Regions from separate parts of the Streptomyces sp. JH002 genome, predicted to be linked through region 2. Evidence: riboswitches for the same ligand, from Rfam matches in the RefSeq annotation. Region 2 holds a riboswitch; each other region holds the start of a gene.
What was found. Region 2 has a riboswitch for S-adenosylmethionine ahead of H7827_RS13965 (peroxidase-related enzyme). Riboswitches for the same ligand answer to the same signal wherever they lie in the genome.
Positions count from the first base shown of each region.

Region 1: it holds a riboswitch for S-adenosylmethionine, as region 2 does, so the genes downstream of both, H7827_RS20610 (aminotransferase class V-fold PLP-dependent enzyme) here and H7827_RS13965 (peroxidase-related enzyme) in region 2, are expected to answer to the same signal.
Region 3: it holds a riboswitch for S-adenosylmethionine, as region 2 does, so the genes downstream of both, thrC (threonine synthase) here and H7827_RS13965 (peroxidase-related enzyme) in region 2, are expected to answer to the same signal.

Region 1 covers NZ_CP087989.1:4,503,520-4,508,527, reverse strand. The annotation lists gene H7827_RS20625 (ABC transporter permease) at 1-349, opposite strand, end outside; gene H7827_RS20620 (ABC transporter substrate-binding protein) at 334-1,998, opposite strand; gene H7827_RS20615 (putative leader peptide) at 2,277-2,357, opposite strand; SAM riboswitch class IV at 2,474-2,592, shown strand; gene H7827_RS20610 (aminotransferase class V-fold PLP-dependent enzyme) at 2,690-4,018, shown strand; gene H7827_RS20605 (Fpg/Nei family DNA glycosylase) at 3,997-4,842, opposite strand; gene H7827_RS20600 (ribose-5-phosphate isomerase) at 4,842-5,008, opposite strand, start outside.
Region 2 covers NZ_CP087989.1:3,078,717-3,083,724, forward strand. The annotation lists gene H7827_RS13955 (type ISP restriction/modification enzyme) at 1-1,494, opposite strand, end outside; gene H7827_RS13960 (peptidase inhibitor family I36 protein) at 2,045-2,422, shown strand; SAM riboswitch class IV at 2,617-2,726, shown strand; gene H7827_RS13965 (peroxidase-related enzyme) at 2,763-3,983, shown strand; gene H7827_RS13970 (ABC transporter substrate-binding protein) at 4,011-5,008, shown strand, end outside.
Region 3 covers NZ_CP087989.1:2,710,947-2,715,954, reverse strand. The annotation lists gene H7827_RS12195 (alpha,alpha-trehalose-phosphate synthase (UDP-forming)) at 1-947, opposite strand, end outside; gene H7827_RS12190 (glucosyl-3-phosphoglycerate synthase) at 1,082-2,050, opposite strand; SAM riboswitch class I at 2,297-2,435, shown strand; gene thrC (threonine synthase) at 2,452-3,750, shown strand; gene H7827_RS12180 (MoaD/ThiS family protein) at 3,747-4,025, shown strand; gene H7827_RS12175 (cold-shock protein) at 4,448-4,651, shown strand; gene groL (chaperonin GroEL) at 5,006-5,008, shown strand, end outside.

The DNA of each region.
Region 1 (5,008 bases), 1.4 Mb from region 2:
GGGACGCGGTGGCCAGTTCCAGCGTGGAGGGCAGGGCGCGCGCCAGCATGGCGCTCACCTCGTCCCCCGTCCCGAAGGAGGTGCCGAAGTCCAGGGACAGCGCGCGGACCACGAAGTCCGTGTACTGCTCGTACAGCGGCCGGTCCAGGCCCAGCTCGGTGCGGAGCGCGGCGGCCTGTGCGGCGTCGACGCCGACCGGGTCGCCGCCGCCACCGGAGCGCAGCATGATCGACACCGGGTCGCCGGGGACGAGATGCAGCACCAGGAAGGAGAGGCTCAGCGCCGCCCACAGGACGATGAGTCCGTTGGCGAGCCGGACCAGGACGTAGCGGCTCACTGTGCGATCCACACCTCGTTCAGCAGCGGCTTGCCCTCGATGTCGGCCGCGAAGCCGCCGACCTTGGGGCCGAAGCCGTAGGACCAGTAGCGGTCGTAGACGGGGATGGTGTAGCCCTGCTCGACGATGCGCTGCTGGGCCTGTTCGCCGATGGCCTGCCGCTCGGCGGGGTCGACGGTGGACTGGAGGGAGTCGAGGAGGGTGTCCAGTTCCTCGTCCGGGTGGTTGTAGAGCATGCTCATCTCGGGGTGGGACGAGCCGTAGACGAGTCGGATGACGTCGATGTCGGCGCGGCCCTGGCTCCAGGTGGTGAGGTCGCCGGGGAACTCGTCGATGGGCACGTCGGGGAGGGTGGCGACCGGGTCGAGGACGAGTTCGACGCCGATCTCCTTCCACTCCTGCTGCACGAGCTGGTGCTGTGCCTCGGTGTCCGGGGAGCCGGCCTGGTAGGTGATGGTGAGGGAGAGCTTGTCGCCGTCGGCGTCGCGGCGGATGCCGTCGTCGCCGACGGTGTCGTAACCGGTGCCCTCCAGCAGGGCGATGGCGGCCTCGGGGTCGTGCCGGATGTCCTCGGACTGGTCGGTGTAGCCGGGGGTGGCGGCGGTGACGACGCCGGAGGCCGGCTGCTGGGTGCCCTGGAAGATGGCGTCGACGATGGCCTGGCGGTCGATGGCCAGGCTCAGCGCGCGCCGCACGTCCGGGTCCTGGAGCTTGGGGCTGGAGGCGAGCGGGATGTAGGGGATGGCGATGCCCGGGGAGGCGCCGGTGACCAGACCGTAGCCCTGGTTGGTGGAGGGGATGCCGTCGGCGAGGTCGATCTGGTCGCTGGTGATGGAGCCGTAGCGGACGCCGCCCTCGGGGACGACCTCCAGGACGATCTTGTCGACGTAGGCGGCGCCCTGGTTGGCGGCGATCGGGGAGGCCCAGGCGTAGTCCTCGCGCTTGAGCAGTTCGACGGACTTCTCCGGGGTGAAGGAGCCGAGGGTGAACGGCCCGGAGGCGGCGAAGTCGCCCAGGCACAGGTCGGCGGGGTCGTTGCCGAGGGAGGCCGGGGAGAGCTGGACGAACGAGGCGGTGGCGGTGGCCTGGAGGAACTGGGCGTTGGGGCCGTCGAAGTCGACGCGCACGGTGTACTCGTCGAGGACGGTCGAACCCTGGTAGCCGGCGATGAAGCTGCTGCCCTGGGGGGCGCGGGCGCCGAGGTCGACGACGGCGTCGAAGTTGGCCTTGACGGCCTCGGCGTCGAAGGGCTCGCCGTCGGAGAAGGTGACGTCCTCGCGCAGGTGGAAGGTGAAGGCACTCACGTCATCGCTGATCTCCCAGGAGGTGGCGAGCCAGGGCTTGATCTCCTTGGTCTGCGGGTCCTGTTCGGTGAGCTGGTCGCCGAGCTGACGGCCGACGTTGCGGGAGGTGAGCTGCGGGCGCTGGCGCGGGTCGACGCAGTCGATGGTGTTGGCGAAGGCGTACTTCAGGGTGCCGCCGGCCACGGGGTCGCCGGAGGCGCCGGCGCTGCCCGAACCGTCGCCCGGGCCACCGCCGTTGGTGGTGCCGTCGGTGCCGCAGGCGGTGAGGGCGACGGCGATCGCGGCGATCAGCGCGGTGGCGTGGGCGGAGCGGGACATGCGGCGGCTGAGCCGTCTGGGCGTGGGCGAGGTGGCCACGGCGGAGGGTCCTTTCAGGACGAATCACCCGGCCGGCGGCGCGCGGAGGCGCACGGCAGGACGGACCGGGGTGAGGAAGGTGAGGAACGTCAGAAACGTCAGGTAAGTGAGTGGAAGAAGCCAGGGGCGGAGAGCGGCGCCGCGCGGCACGACCGTGCGGAGCGGAGCGGGACAGGGCACGGCAACGCAGTGCACATCCCGCGAGGAAGTCCCGGCGCGCGAGGGGCGGTTACGGGCGCGGCCGACGGCCGGCGCTCACCGCCGCGCGGTGGGAGGAATCAGCAGCCCGCACAGGACGCCGACGTGACGCGGAGCAGGTCCACGTGTCGGCGCGACGTCAAAAGCGGCAGGGCTGGCATGCGGTAAATATCAGCCAACCCTCGGTGAGCTGTCAAGGCGGCGGCCATGTGCCGTGGGTCTCGCGATATGGACACAAGGTGTTCATCACCGATCGGCATGACATAGTCTGCGATCAGGTCACGAGTGACAGCGATCAAGGCCCCGGCCCGCTGTCCGGCAACCCTCCAACCGTCGGCGGGGTGCCCCGGGTGATGACCGGGCCGCAGGCAGCGAGGTCTGTGGCAAGCACGGTTCTTGAGGGAGTTCTTCCATGAGCACGCGAATGCGTTAGGGCGCACGCCCCCGACCCAGCCTGCCTCTGTCTGCCTTCAGCCTTTCCCGGAGCTTTGTCATGCCCACTGCGCCGATCGCCCCTGCCCCGAACACCGCCGGCTGTTCCCTCCCGCGCCCCCTCCCCGTCCTCGGCGACGAGGTCCGTGCCCCGCTCGCGGACGGCGGGGACATCGGCTACGCCGCCCTCGACTACGCCGCCAGCGCCCCCGCCCTGCGCGCGGTGTGGGACGAGGTCGCCGCGTACGCCCCGTACTACGGCAGCGTCCACCGCGGCGCCGGCTACCTCTCCCAGCTGTCGACCGACCTGTACGAGGAGAGCCGGGCGACAGTGGCCGCGTTCCTCGGCTGCCGCCCCGACGACCAGCTGATCTTCACCCGCTCCACCACCGACTCACTGAACCTGCTGGCCGGCGCCCTGCCCACCGGCACCCAGGTGTTCGTCTACGAGACCGAACACCACGCCGCGCTGCTGCCCTGGGCGCACCACGGCCACCCCGTGACGTACCTCCCGGCGCCGCGCACCCCGGGGCAGGCCGTCGCCACCCTGGTCAACGCGCTCGCCGACGCCGCCCCCGGGCCCAAGCTGCTGTGCGTCACCGGCGCCTCCAACGTCACCGGTGAACTGTGGCCGATCGCCGAACTCGCCACCGTCGCCCGCCGCTCCGGCGCCCGCACCGTCCTGGACGCCGCCCAGCTCGCCCCGCACCGCCCCGTCGACATCACCGCGCTCGGCATCGACTGGGTCGCCTTCTCCGGGCACAAGCTGTACGCGCCGTTCGGCTCCGGCGTCCTGGCCGGACGCGCCGACTGGCTGAGCAACGCCGCGCCGTACCTCGCCGGCGGCGGCGCCAGTCACACCGTCACCGCGCGGGACGGCGCGGTCGACGTCGTGTGGAACAACAACATCTCCCGGCACGAGGCCGGTTCGCCCAATGTGATCGGCGCGTTCGCCATCGCGGCGGCCTGCCGGGCGCTGACCGACGCCGGGTTCGAGCAACTGGTGGCGCGCGAGGAGGAGTTGCTGGCCGTGCTGCGCTCCGGACTGGCCACCGTTCCCGGGGTGCGGCAGCTGGCGCTGTTCGGCCCGGACGCGCCCCGGGTGGCCGTGCTGTCCTTCGTCGTGGACGGCTGGTCCAGCGAGGAGTTCGCCAAGGCGCTCTCCGAGCGGTACGGGATCGGCGTACGCGACGGGCTGTTCTGCGCGCACCCGCTGGTCCGTGCGCTGCTGGGCCCGGAGGGCGACGGCGCGCGGGCGGCCGGCTGCGACGGGCCGCTGAAGGCCATCCGGGTCAGCTTCGGAGTGGGCACCCCCGCCGAACACGTGGAGCGCGTGGTGCGCGCGGTGCGCGAACTGGTCGCCGAGGGTCAGCCGGTGGCGGCGGGCTGACCGCGCCCGGCGGCCCGGGCCGGCTGGCACACCGGGCACCAGAACAGGTTGCGGGCCGCGATCTCGGCACGCCGGACCGGCGTCCCGCACACCAGGCAGGGCAGCGTGGCGCGCCGGTAGACGTACACCTCTCCCCCGTGGCCGTCCACGCGCGGCGCCCGGCCCATGGCCCGGGGGGTGTGCTCCGGCCGCACCGTGTCGATGCGGTTGTTGCGCACCCCCTCGCGCATGAGCGGGATGAGGTCCTGCCACATCGCGTCCCACTCCGCGCGCTCCAGAGCCAGGCCCGGCAGATAGGGGTCGATCCCGTGCCGGAAGAGGATCTCGGCCCGGTAGACGTTGCCGACACCGGCGATGATCCGCTGATCCATCAGCAGTTCGGCGATCGTCGTGCGGCTGGCGGAGATCCGCCGCCAGGCGAGGTCGGGCTCGGCGTCCGCACGCAGCGGGTCGGCGCCCAGGCGCCGTTGCACGGCCGCCTTCTCGTCCTGGCTGAGCAGCGCGCAGGTGGTGGGGCCGCGCAGGTCCGCGTACGCCTCGCCGGTGGCCAGCCGCAGCCGGATCTGCCCGGTGGGCGGCGGGGGCGGGCCGTCCCCGAAGGCGACCTTGCCGTACAGCCCCAGATGGATGTGCACCCACTTGCGCCAGCCCAGGCCCAGGAAGAGGTTCTTGCCGTGGGCCTCGGTCTCGCGCAGCACCTCACCGTCGATCAGCGCGGCGCCGCCCGCGAACTTCCCCTGCGGGGACTCCACCCGCACCGCCCGGCCGCCGAACCGCTCGCGGTAGTCGGCGGCCAGCCGGTGAATGGTGTGGCCCTCGGGCATCAGGCGCCGGCGGGCAGCGGCGGCAGCGTGCCGTCCGTCTCGTAGGCGCTGAGCATGTCGATGCGGCGGGTGTGCCGGTCCTCGCCGGAGTACGGGGTGGCGAGGAAGACCTCGACGAAGGTGGTGGCCTCGTCGGTGGTGTGCATGCGGGCGCCGATGCCCACCA
Region 2 (5,008 bases):
GTAGGGCGGGTTTCCGATGACGACGGTCACCGGGACCTTCGCCTTGAGCCGGTTGGCGCGTCGGCGGGAGTCCGAAATCGCGTCGTAGGTGGAGGGAAGATAGTCCGTTTCGGTGTGTGGATTGTCGAGGGTGTCGGTGACGTACAAGTGCGGCCCGCCGACGGGAGCGTTCGCGCCGTGCCGTTTGAGCAGCGCAGTGGTCCGTAGCTCCGCCACGGCGTACGGACCCATCTGCAATTCCAGCCCGTGCAGCCGTCCGGCGAGCCTTGCGACGGCGTCGGCACGCATGGCCGGGCCGCGGTGTTCCTCGGCCCGCGCGGCGACGCGCTCGATGGCGGCATGCAAGAACGTTCCCGTGCCCATCGCCGGGTCCACGATCCGGACCTTGTCCGAGGCCAGGCCCTCGGTGTAATCGAGCCTGCTGACCAGGACGTCCTCGGTGAGACGCACCATCTCCGTCACGACTTCGCGGGGCGTGTAATAGGAACCGCTCTTCTGTCGGAGGCCCGGGTCGTAGACATCGAGGAAGTGCTCATACAGGTGGAGATAGGCGTCCTTGTTGCCGTACTCGATCGCCGGCCAGTCGACCTGCGCCACGGTGCGCTTGAGTAACTCCAGGCTGAGGACGAAGCGTTCACCGACGTGTCCGGTGAGCAGGTCGAGCGCCCGGCCCATCAGCGCGTGTCCGGCGTCCAGCCGGCGGCTGACTTCGTGGAGCGTGCTGTCCTCCTGAAGCAGTCCCTCGGCGCGAGCCAGAAGCAGAGCGAAGGTGACCGTCTGGGCGTACCCGTCGGCGAATGTCACATCATCGGCCGTCGGGAAAAGCAACTGGCGCCAGTCATTGCGGAGACCGGTGAAGGGCCGTGCTCGGGAGTCATCCGGTGAGGCGGACGACCTCGCCTCGGCGGCGAGCTGTTCGAGCACCGAGCCGCGCAGCAGGCGGCACAGTGGCGCCACCTGCTGGACCAGCCGCGCAACGTTGGCGATCTTGAGGGGTCGCCACAGCAGGAACTGCTTGAGGAGTGCGTCGAAGACATCGGCGTCCGTCGGGGCCAGCTTGTCGCCCAGCGCCCTCAGACTCCCGTTGAACCTCGCCTCGGTCACCAGATGACCGTGCCGATAGAGGCGCCAGTCGGTGCCGTTGGTGTAGAGCAGATTGGGGAGGTCGCGCAGCCGCTCCCACTGTCTCTTGTTCTGTGCGCGGAAGGTCGACGGGTCGATCGAGAGGCCGGGACGTTTCAGTTCGATGTAGCCGGTGAGTGCACCTGCCGCACGGATGACGTAGTCGAGTCGTACGCCCAACTCCGGGACGGGGTGCTCGTCGTGCCAGGTGACCTCGTTCTGTTGATGGTGGGCCCCCACGGCCTGCAGCAGGCCCTCCAAAGGACCCCGGATCGAGGCCTCGCGGTCGAAACCGTCGGACAGTTTCCGTTGCGATTCCCGGCCGAAATCAGCGACTGCGGCGAGCAACCAGGCATGCGTCGAACCGGACATCTTCCCCCCAGACATCACCGGTGACTCTGCAGATCAGGCTAGCTACTGCGCGCATTGGTGTGAAGAGAGCGTGAGCGGCTGCCGTGTTCAGTCGGTTGCCGCTCGTCGTCATCCGCTCCGGACAGTACGGCGAGGGCGGCTCGCATCTCGGCTTCCGCGCGGTCCCGGCGAAGCTCTCTGCGGATGCCGACGACGGCGTTCTTCGGTGTGTTCGGCATCCGCGCGCACCGTCCGGCAGTGGGCAGCGTAGAGGGGGTCCGGCGCAAGGGGCAGCGCTCGGGAGGGCGTGGTGGTGACCGGGGCGGGGGTGAGGTGTGGGGCGTTCGGTCGGGGTGTCTCGCGGGCGTCATCCCGGCGCCGGGCCGGTCACTCGTTCAGGGGGATCCGGTCCCGGCGCCGGCCTTGCAACTCGACTGATTCCAGCGTGAGTTGAGGAGCGGTTCGATGGTCGTGCGGTCGTAGGTGCTCTGGTCCGGGCAACCGTGGCGCTCCTAGCATTCTTCCGCACACATCGTGCGATGACAGGCACACAAGGCATAGGGGATGTCAGGTGGAAAACCGGAAGATTGCCTCACGTCTGGCGAGCATCGGGGCGGCGCTGACCTTCGCGGTGGCGACCGCGGGGCTGGCGGCGGTGCCGGCGGCGGCTGATTCCAGTCAGTGCTCTGCCGGGAACTTCTGCGTGTGGGAGCACTCCAGCTACACCGGCAAGTTCCTGCAGTCCAAGAGCTCCGTGTCCAACGTCGGCAACGACTTCAACGACAAGATGACCTCCTACTGGAACCGCACCGACAAGACGGTCGCCGTCTACCAGCACGACAAGTACACCGGCTGCATGTTCTCCGTCGGCCCGGGCAAGTCCGAGGCGGCGGTGGCCTCCCACTTCAACGACAAGATGACCTCCTTCAAGGTCGGCTCCTCCTGTTGATCTCCCCCTGAGCACGCGGGCCCCGGGTCGCCGATCCGGGGCCCGTCCCCACGTGCGCACCCGTGTGCGTGTCTCACATGACGGACAGGGTGCCCTTGCGAGAACTGGGCTGCCCCTCCGCGTGAGACGCCTTGGTCTCATATGGCGGACAGTGGGTGTTTCGCGCGGAGTCGGTGGTGCTAGGTTGCTGATCAGGTCAAGAGCGCCAGCGCCAAGTCCCGGCTCGCTGGCCGGCAACCCTCCTGCACGGCGGGGTGCCCCCGGGACCGACGACCGGGCTGCGGTGATGCGGCAAGCGTGCTCCTCGTGAGACCTCGTTCTCGTCCTCGACGATTTCGACATGTTTGCCCGTGCCTCGGCCGACCACGCGACCGAGCACCACGAGGCGGAACTCATGAGCACCACCCCCGACGACATCGCCCGACTGGCCGGGCTCGACGAGCGGATCGCGGCAGCCAGGGCTACCAAACCGCTGGTCGCGCAGCGCGCCCAGGAAGCCTCGGACGCGCTGTTCGGCGGCGAGGCGGCGGTGAGCGTACCGGTACGCCGGGGGCTGGCCGCCCTGGCCGCGCGCCGGCACGGCGTCGACGCGCTCGTCCGGGACCACGTACGGCTCGGGGCGGACACCGCGTTGCTCGGCGACGAACTGCCCGAGGACCCCGCGCTGCGCGCCGCCGCCGCCCACGTCGACCTCATCTCCGTCTCCCCCGCCCTGGCCACCCGCGCGGACCTCGACCTGCTGACCGAAGCCGGCTGGACGCCCGACGACATCGTCGTCATCTCGCAGGTCGCCGCGTTCACCGCCTTCCAGGCGCGCGCCATCCAGGGACTGCGGCTGCTCCAGGGGCAGGACCCCGAGCCGGCCGACACGCCGCGCCGCCCCACGCCCGGGCGGGGCCGCACCAAGAGCACCGCGCGGGTGGCGTCCAACGGACGCGAGCGCCCCATCGTGTACACCCGCGAGCTGCTGTCCTGGACTGCCTGGGTGCCCCCCGTGCCCACCGACGAACTCACGCCCGAGCAGGAGGACTCCTTCCGGGGCAAGACCAACGGCGAGTACTTCCGGCTGCTGGCCCGGCTGCCCCGGGTGCTGGCCGCCCGCACCTCCCTGGACGCCGCGATCTTCGCCACCCGCGAAGGGCTGCCCCGCGCCGAACGCGAACTGGCCGCCGCCGCGACCAGCAAGGTGACCGACTGCGTCTACTGCGCCTCCGTGCACGCCCGCAAGTCCGCCCAGATGTCGAAGCGGCCCGAGGACGTGGACCGGCTGCTCGGCGTCTCCCTCCAGCGGGACGCCGACTGGCTTCCGGCCGCCACCGCTCCGCTCGCCGCCGGGCAGGACGCGCGGTGGGCCGCCGTCATCGAGTTCGCCGCCGCGCTGGCCACCACGCCGGTCAGCGCCACCACCGCCCACGTGGACCGGCTGCGCGCCGAAGGACTGGCGGACACCGAGCTGACCGACCTGGTCGCCGCCACCGCGTTCTTCGGCTGGGCGAACCGGCTGATGCTCAGCCTCGGCGACCCGTACTGGCCGGACGCCGCGCCCACCCCCACCCGCTGACCCACCCGCAGAACGGAACCCCTCATCATGAGCCAACGGCTTTCCCGCACCGCCGCCCTCGCCGCCGTCACCGGTGTCGTGCTGTCCCTGGGCGCGTGCGGCACCGTGGTCAAGGAGACGGACGACAGCAGCGGTGACGGCGGCGGTGACCGGACGCTCACGGTCGTCGACGACGCCGGACGCACCGTCGAACTCGACGGTCCCGCCGAGCGCGCCGTCGTCCTCAACAGCTACGGCAACGAGTTCGCCCAGGCCATCGGCGCCGGCGACCGGGTCGTCGGCTACGACCGGGTCTCCGCCGCCCGGCTGCCCTACCTGGGCATATCCGACGACGAGGTGGTCAGCGAGGACCTCCAGGAGATCAACTACGAGTCGGTCGCCGAACTCGACCCCGATGTCCTCATCATCCCGCGCAACGGCGCCTGGCAGGAGGCCGCCCGGCAGCTGGAGCCCTTCGGCATCCCCGTCGTGGTCGCCACCGCCTGGGACTTCGACGTCTTCCACGAGACCGTGGAACTGCTGGGCGAGGTCTTCGGCGAGACCGAAGGAGCCCAGCGGGTCTCCGGGTTCTACGACGAGATCTTCGACGTGATCAGCGAGCGGGTGGCCGGCACCGACCCGGTCCGCGTGTACTGGGAGACCGAGCAGCCCTACCTCACCGGCCTCCCGGGCTCCGGCTTCGACCAGATCATCGTCGCCGCCGGCGGCGAGAACATCTACGGCGACCTGGACACCGGCGGCGACCAGCAGGCCGAGACCACCGTGGACCCCGCCTCGATCCTGGAGCGCGACCCGCAGGTCGTGGTCCACGAGTTCGGGCCCTCCGCCGAACCCACCGGCCAGGAGCGCTTCGACACCCTGGCCGCCGAACTCACCGGCCGGGCCGGCTGGCAGGACCTCACGGCCGTCGCCGAGGACCGGGTCTTCGTCACCAACGGCTGGGCCACCAGCGGCCTGTCCAAGGCCATCGGCGCGCTGTACCTGGCGAGCTGGCTGCACCCGCAGGAGTTCGCCGACGTCGACCC
Region 3 (5,008 bases), 370 kb from region 2:
GCCAGCAGCCCGCGGACGATGTTCTTGGAGAGTTCGGTGCGGTCGACGCGCACGATGGTCCTGCGGTCGCCGACCTGGGCGCGCAGCGCGGCCAGCCGTTCGTCCGCGTCGGGGCGGTGGGCGCGCTCGCGCAGGAAGTCGCCGTCCGCGCCCAGGCCGTGGACACCGAGCCGGGTGGTGCGGCCGTCGAGGGTGACGGTGAACGCGTCCGTCCCGGCCGTGCCCTCGGGCACCTCCCGTACCCGGGCGCCGAGCAGGTCGGCGCAGCAGTCGGCGAAGGCCCGCGCCCAGCGCCGGGTCAGGAACGCGGCGCGGTCCGCGCCGAGGATGCCCCGCAGCACCTGGCGGGCGACGGCGTCGGGCAGCACCCGGTAGAGGTCCGGGGGAGCCCAGGGGGTGTGCGAGAAGTGTCCGATCCGCAGATCGGGGCGGCGCTCGCGCAGCAGGGCGGGGACGAGGGCCAGGTGGTAGTCCTGGACCAGCACCTCCGCACCCCGGGCGGCCTCGGCGGCCAGCGCGTCCGCGAAGGCGGCGTTGTAGCTCTCGTAGCCGGCCCACTGGCTCTCGAAGGCGCTGTCGTACACCGGCTCCAGCGGCGTCTGGTACAGCAGGTGATGGACGAACCACAGCACGGAGTTGGCGATGCCGTTGTACGCGGCGTCGAAGATGTCCGGGGGGATGTCCAGCATCCGTACGGACTGGCCTCCGGTGTCGGCCGTCTCCAGGGTGCCGGTGCCCGCGCGGGCGGCGGCCTCGCGGTCGCCGGGGCCCAGCGCCGCGCACACCCAGGTGCCGGCCGCCGAGCCCAGGGCGGAAAGGCCGGAGACCATCCCGCCGCCGCCGCGCCGGGCGGTGAGCGTGCCGTCGTCCGCGAGCGTGTAGCTGACGGGGCCGCGATTGGACGCGACCAGGACCGGAGGAGCCTCGGAGACCTCTGCAACGCCCATGTCCCGACCCTAGCCACCCGTGGCCGGGTACAAACGTGCGTCCGGTCACCCTGGCGTGTCCCGTCCCCGCCTCCCGGGTGCCGCACCCCGGTGAGGGGGTGCGGCACGGGCCGGGGCCGGCCGGAAAGCTCGGGCTACGCCGCCTGGCGGGCGGCGTACTCGGGGATGGTGGACATCGGGGGGCGTTCCTCGGTGTGGATGGTGTGGGTCAGCGGTGAGAAGCCGCCCTCCGCCAGCCGTTCGAACTGCATCATGCCCTGCTGCACGGGAACGGGTCCGTTGCCCGGCAGCCGGCTCTGCGCGGTGCGCATGATCGCGGCCGCCATCCGGCCCAGGGCCTGGCCGTCCTGGTGACGGTGCTTGCGCACCCCGACATCCACCTGGCCGACCGCGTCCAGTCCGGCCAGGTGCAGGGTGTCGACGAGCAGGCCGAGTTCGACGCCGTACCCGACGGGGAAGGGCAGTTGCTCCAGCAGGGAGCGCCGCGCCGCGTACTCGCCGCCCAGCGGCTGGACGACACCGGCCAGTTGCGGCCAGTGCAGGTTGAGCAGCGGGCGGGCCACCAGCTCGGTGACCCGGCCGCCCTGGTGGGCGCCGGAGGGGGCGTCGCCCAGCGGGCGGTCGTACATGGCCTTGACCAGGTGCACATCGGGCTCGGTGAGCAGTGGCCCGAGGATGCCGGAGACGAAGCAGGAGTCGAACTCCCGCAGGTCGGCGTCGACATAACAGATGATCTCGCCGCTGGTGGCCATGAGGGAGCGCCACAGCACCTCCCCCTTGCCGGGGACGGTGGGCATTCTGGGCAGGATCTCGTCGCGGTGGACGACCTTGGCGCCCGCCGCGGCGGCGACCTCTCCGGTGCGGTCGGTGGATCCGGAGTCCACCACCATCAGCTCGTCGATCAGGGGCACGGTTTCCATCAGGTCGCGGCGCAGCGCTTCCACGATGGTGCCGACGGTCGCTTCCTCGTTCAGCGCGGGAAGCACGACACTGACGCTGCCCGCCGGGCCGGCCGCGGCTTTCGCGTCCAGCAACCGTCGCAGCGAGCGGTCAGCGGCAGTCCAGGACCGGCGGCTCAGCCACTCCTCAGCCTCTTCCAGCACGAATGTCGCTCCTGTTCGCTTCGACCATATAAGTCGGGTAGGTCAGGTAAGTCTTGTCTGTGGGATCTGTCAGCAATGGGCGGTTATGGCCCTCATCGGTGGTGCCCAGTTCGGGCGGGAATATGTCTGTCTCCTGTTCGTCTCGCGGATCGGACGGCACGAGCCATTGTCCGGGGCGTCCGTTACAGTCTCGGGCAGTGCAGGTGTCCTCCGCATATCGGAGACGCTGCGCGGTCAACTGAATACAGCTCATCCAGAGGGGCAGAGGGAACGGCCCGTTGAAGCCCCGGCAACCCTTCCGCCGGTCTCGTGACGATGCGAGGCTCCCGGTGGGGAAGGTGCCAATTCCGTCCTGTGGCGAAATCCGTCACGGGGAAGATGAGGAGAAGGGCCTCGTACCCATGCCTGTGCTCACCTCGCACACCTCCACCACGCCCCCCGGCGGCTCCGCCGTCGATCTCGGGCCCGCCGTCGCGCTCTCCTGTCGGGAGTGCGGGGAGCGTTTCCCTCTCAGCCCGATCTTCGCCTGCGAGGCATGTTTCGGTCCTCTCGAAATCGCGTACGATCTGCCCACCGGTGACCCCGAAGCGCTACGGGCCGCCATCGAGGCCGGACCGCACAGCATCTGGCGCTACGCCCCGCTGCTGCCGGTGCCGGCCGATGTCGCCTCCAAGCCCAATCTGAACCCCGGCGACACCCCCCTGGTCAAGGCCGACCGGCTGGCCGCCGCGCTGGGTCACGGCGGCGAGCTGTACGTGAAGGACGACTCGGGCAATCCCACCCACTCCTTCAAGGACCGGGTGGTCGCCAACGCCGTGGAGGCGGCCCGCGCCTTCGGCTTCACCACGCTGTCCTGCTCCTCCACCGGCAACCTGGCGGGCGCGGTCGGCGCCGCGGCGGCCAGGGCCGGATTCCGCTCCTGCGTGTTCATCCCGCACGACCTCGAGCAGGGCAAGATCGTGATGGCCGCCGTCTACGGCGGCGAGCTGGTGGGCATCGAGGGCACCTACGACGACGTGAACCGTTTCTGCAGCGAGCTGATCGGCGACCCCGCCGGTGAGGGCTGGGGATTCGTCAACGTCAATCTGCGCCCCTACTACGGCGAGGGCTCCAAGACCCTGGCCTTCGAGATCGCCGAACAGCTGGGCTGGCGCATCCCCGACCAGCTGGTGATCCCGATCGCCTCCGGATCCCAGCTCACCAAGATCGACAAGGGGCTCAAGGAGCTGATCGCGACCGGTCTGGTCGAGGACCGGCCCTACAAGATCTTCGGTGCCCAGGCCGAGGGCTGCTCGCCGGTCTCCCAGGCGTTCAAGGCTGGGCACGACGTGGTGCGGCCGGTGAAGCCGGACACCATCGCCAAGTCCCTGGCGATCGGCAATCCGGCCGACGGCCCCTACGTCCTGGACATCGCCCGCCGCACCGGTGGCGCGGTCGAGGACGTGAACGACGCGCAGATCGTGGACGCCATCAAGCTGCTCGCCCGCACCGAGGGCATTTTCGCCGAAACGGCGGGCGGGGTGACGGTGGGCGTCACCCGCAAGCTGATCGAGACCGGGCAGCTGGACCCGGAACTGACGACGGTCGTACTGAATACCGGCGACGGCCTGAAGACCCTGGACGCGGTGGCGGCGACCACCGGTCCCACCGCCATCATCCGTCCGAATCTGGACGCTTTCCGAGAGGCCGGCCTCGCATGAGTGTGACTGTCCGAATCCCGACCATCCTGCGCACCTACACCGGCGGACGTTCCGAGGTGACCGCCGACGGCGGAACGCTGCGCGACGTCCTCGCCGACCTGGAGAAGAACCACCAGGGAATCGCCGCCCGGGTGCTCGACGACCAGGGCAAGCTGCGCCGTTTCGTGAATGTCTACGTCAATGACGACGACGTGCGCTTCGCCGAGGGCCTGGACACCCCGACCCCGGACGGAGCGGGCGTCTCCATCATCCCGGCGGTGGCCGGGGGCTGCTGACGACCGGTCGGCCCGGCCTGGCCCCGCACGGTCAGGTCTACACTTGATCACATCTTCAACAGCCGCCCCGAAGCTGTCCGCTTCGGGGCGGTTGGGCGTTTCCGGGGCGATAGAGTGAGTCCCGCGCGGGGCCGGCCCGTCCGATGCCGACCGCATATGAATTCACGACACTTCTCGGCGGAAACGCGCGGCAATTCACTGCACCAATTGCCGGATCTGCGCAATAAGGCGCGCGAGAAACATTCATCTTTCCTCTGTTTTGCGCAATTTGCCCGTTTGGGCGCTCCAATAATTCTCCGCTCAATGGCCTGTTGCACAGGGCGTCCGTCCAGATACATTCAGCGGCGGTCGACGCGTTCCGGTCTGACCCGGGCCCGCGAAGTGCGGTTCCGTGAAAGGGCCAGCAACATGGGGAGTTTGGAATGGCTCAGGGCACCGTCAAGTGGTTCAACGCGGAGAAGGGATACGGCTTCATCGCGGTAGACGGTGGTGCGGACGTGTTCGTCCACTACAGCGCGATTCAGATGGACGGATACCGCACCCTGGAAGAGGGGCAGCGGGTCGAGTTCGAGATCTCGCAGGGACAGAAGGGTCCTCAGGCCGACATGGTCCGGGTGACCGCCTGAACCGCCGACCGTACTACCACCGCAGCCGGCGAACCGGGGCCCGCATCCAGCGCACACCAGCGCGGGGATGCGGGCCCCGGCGCGTGCGCCCCCCATCTCACCTGCGACAACGTGAGGGGGGCTGGTGTCTGCCCGTCACCCCTCGACGACGCCCTGCGGGCGAACCGCTTGCACTCTCGGGGTGAGAGTGCTAATCATGGCGTTAGCACTCTGAGGGTGAGAGTGACAGCAGAGACCGGTTCGGTGAGGTCGTGAGCCAGGCGGGGCAAGGAACCGCAGGGCGTACGGCCGTCCGTCGCGGGCGCCGGCGCGGTCCTGGAGCATCCACCCCTGTATATGGGAGGACCCCTTCACATG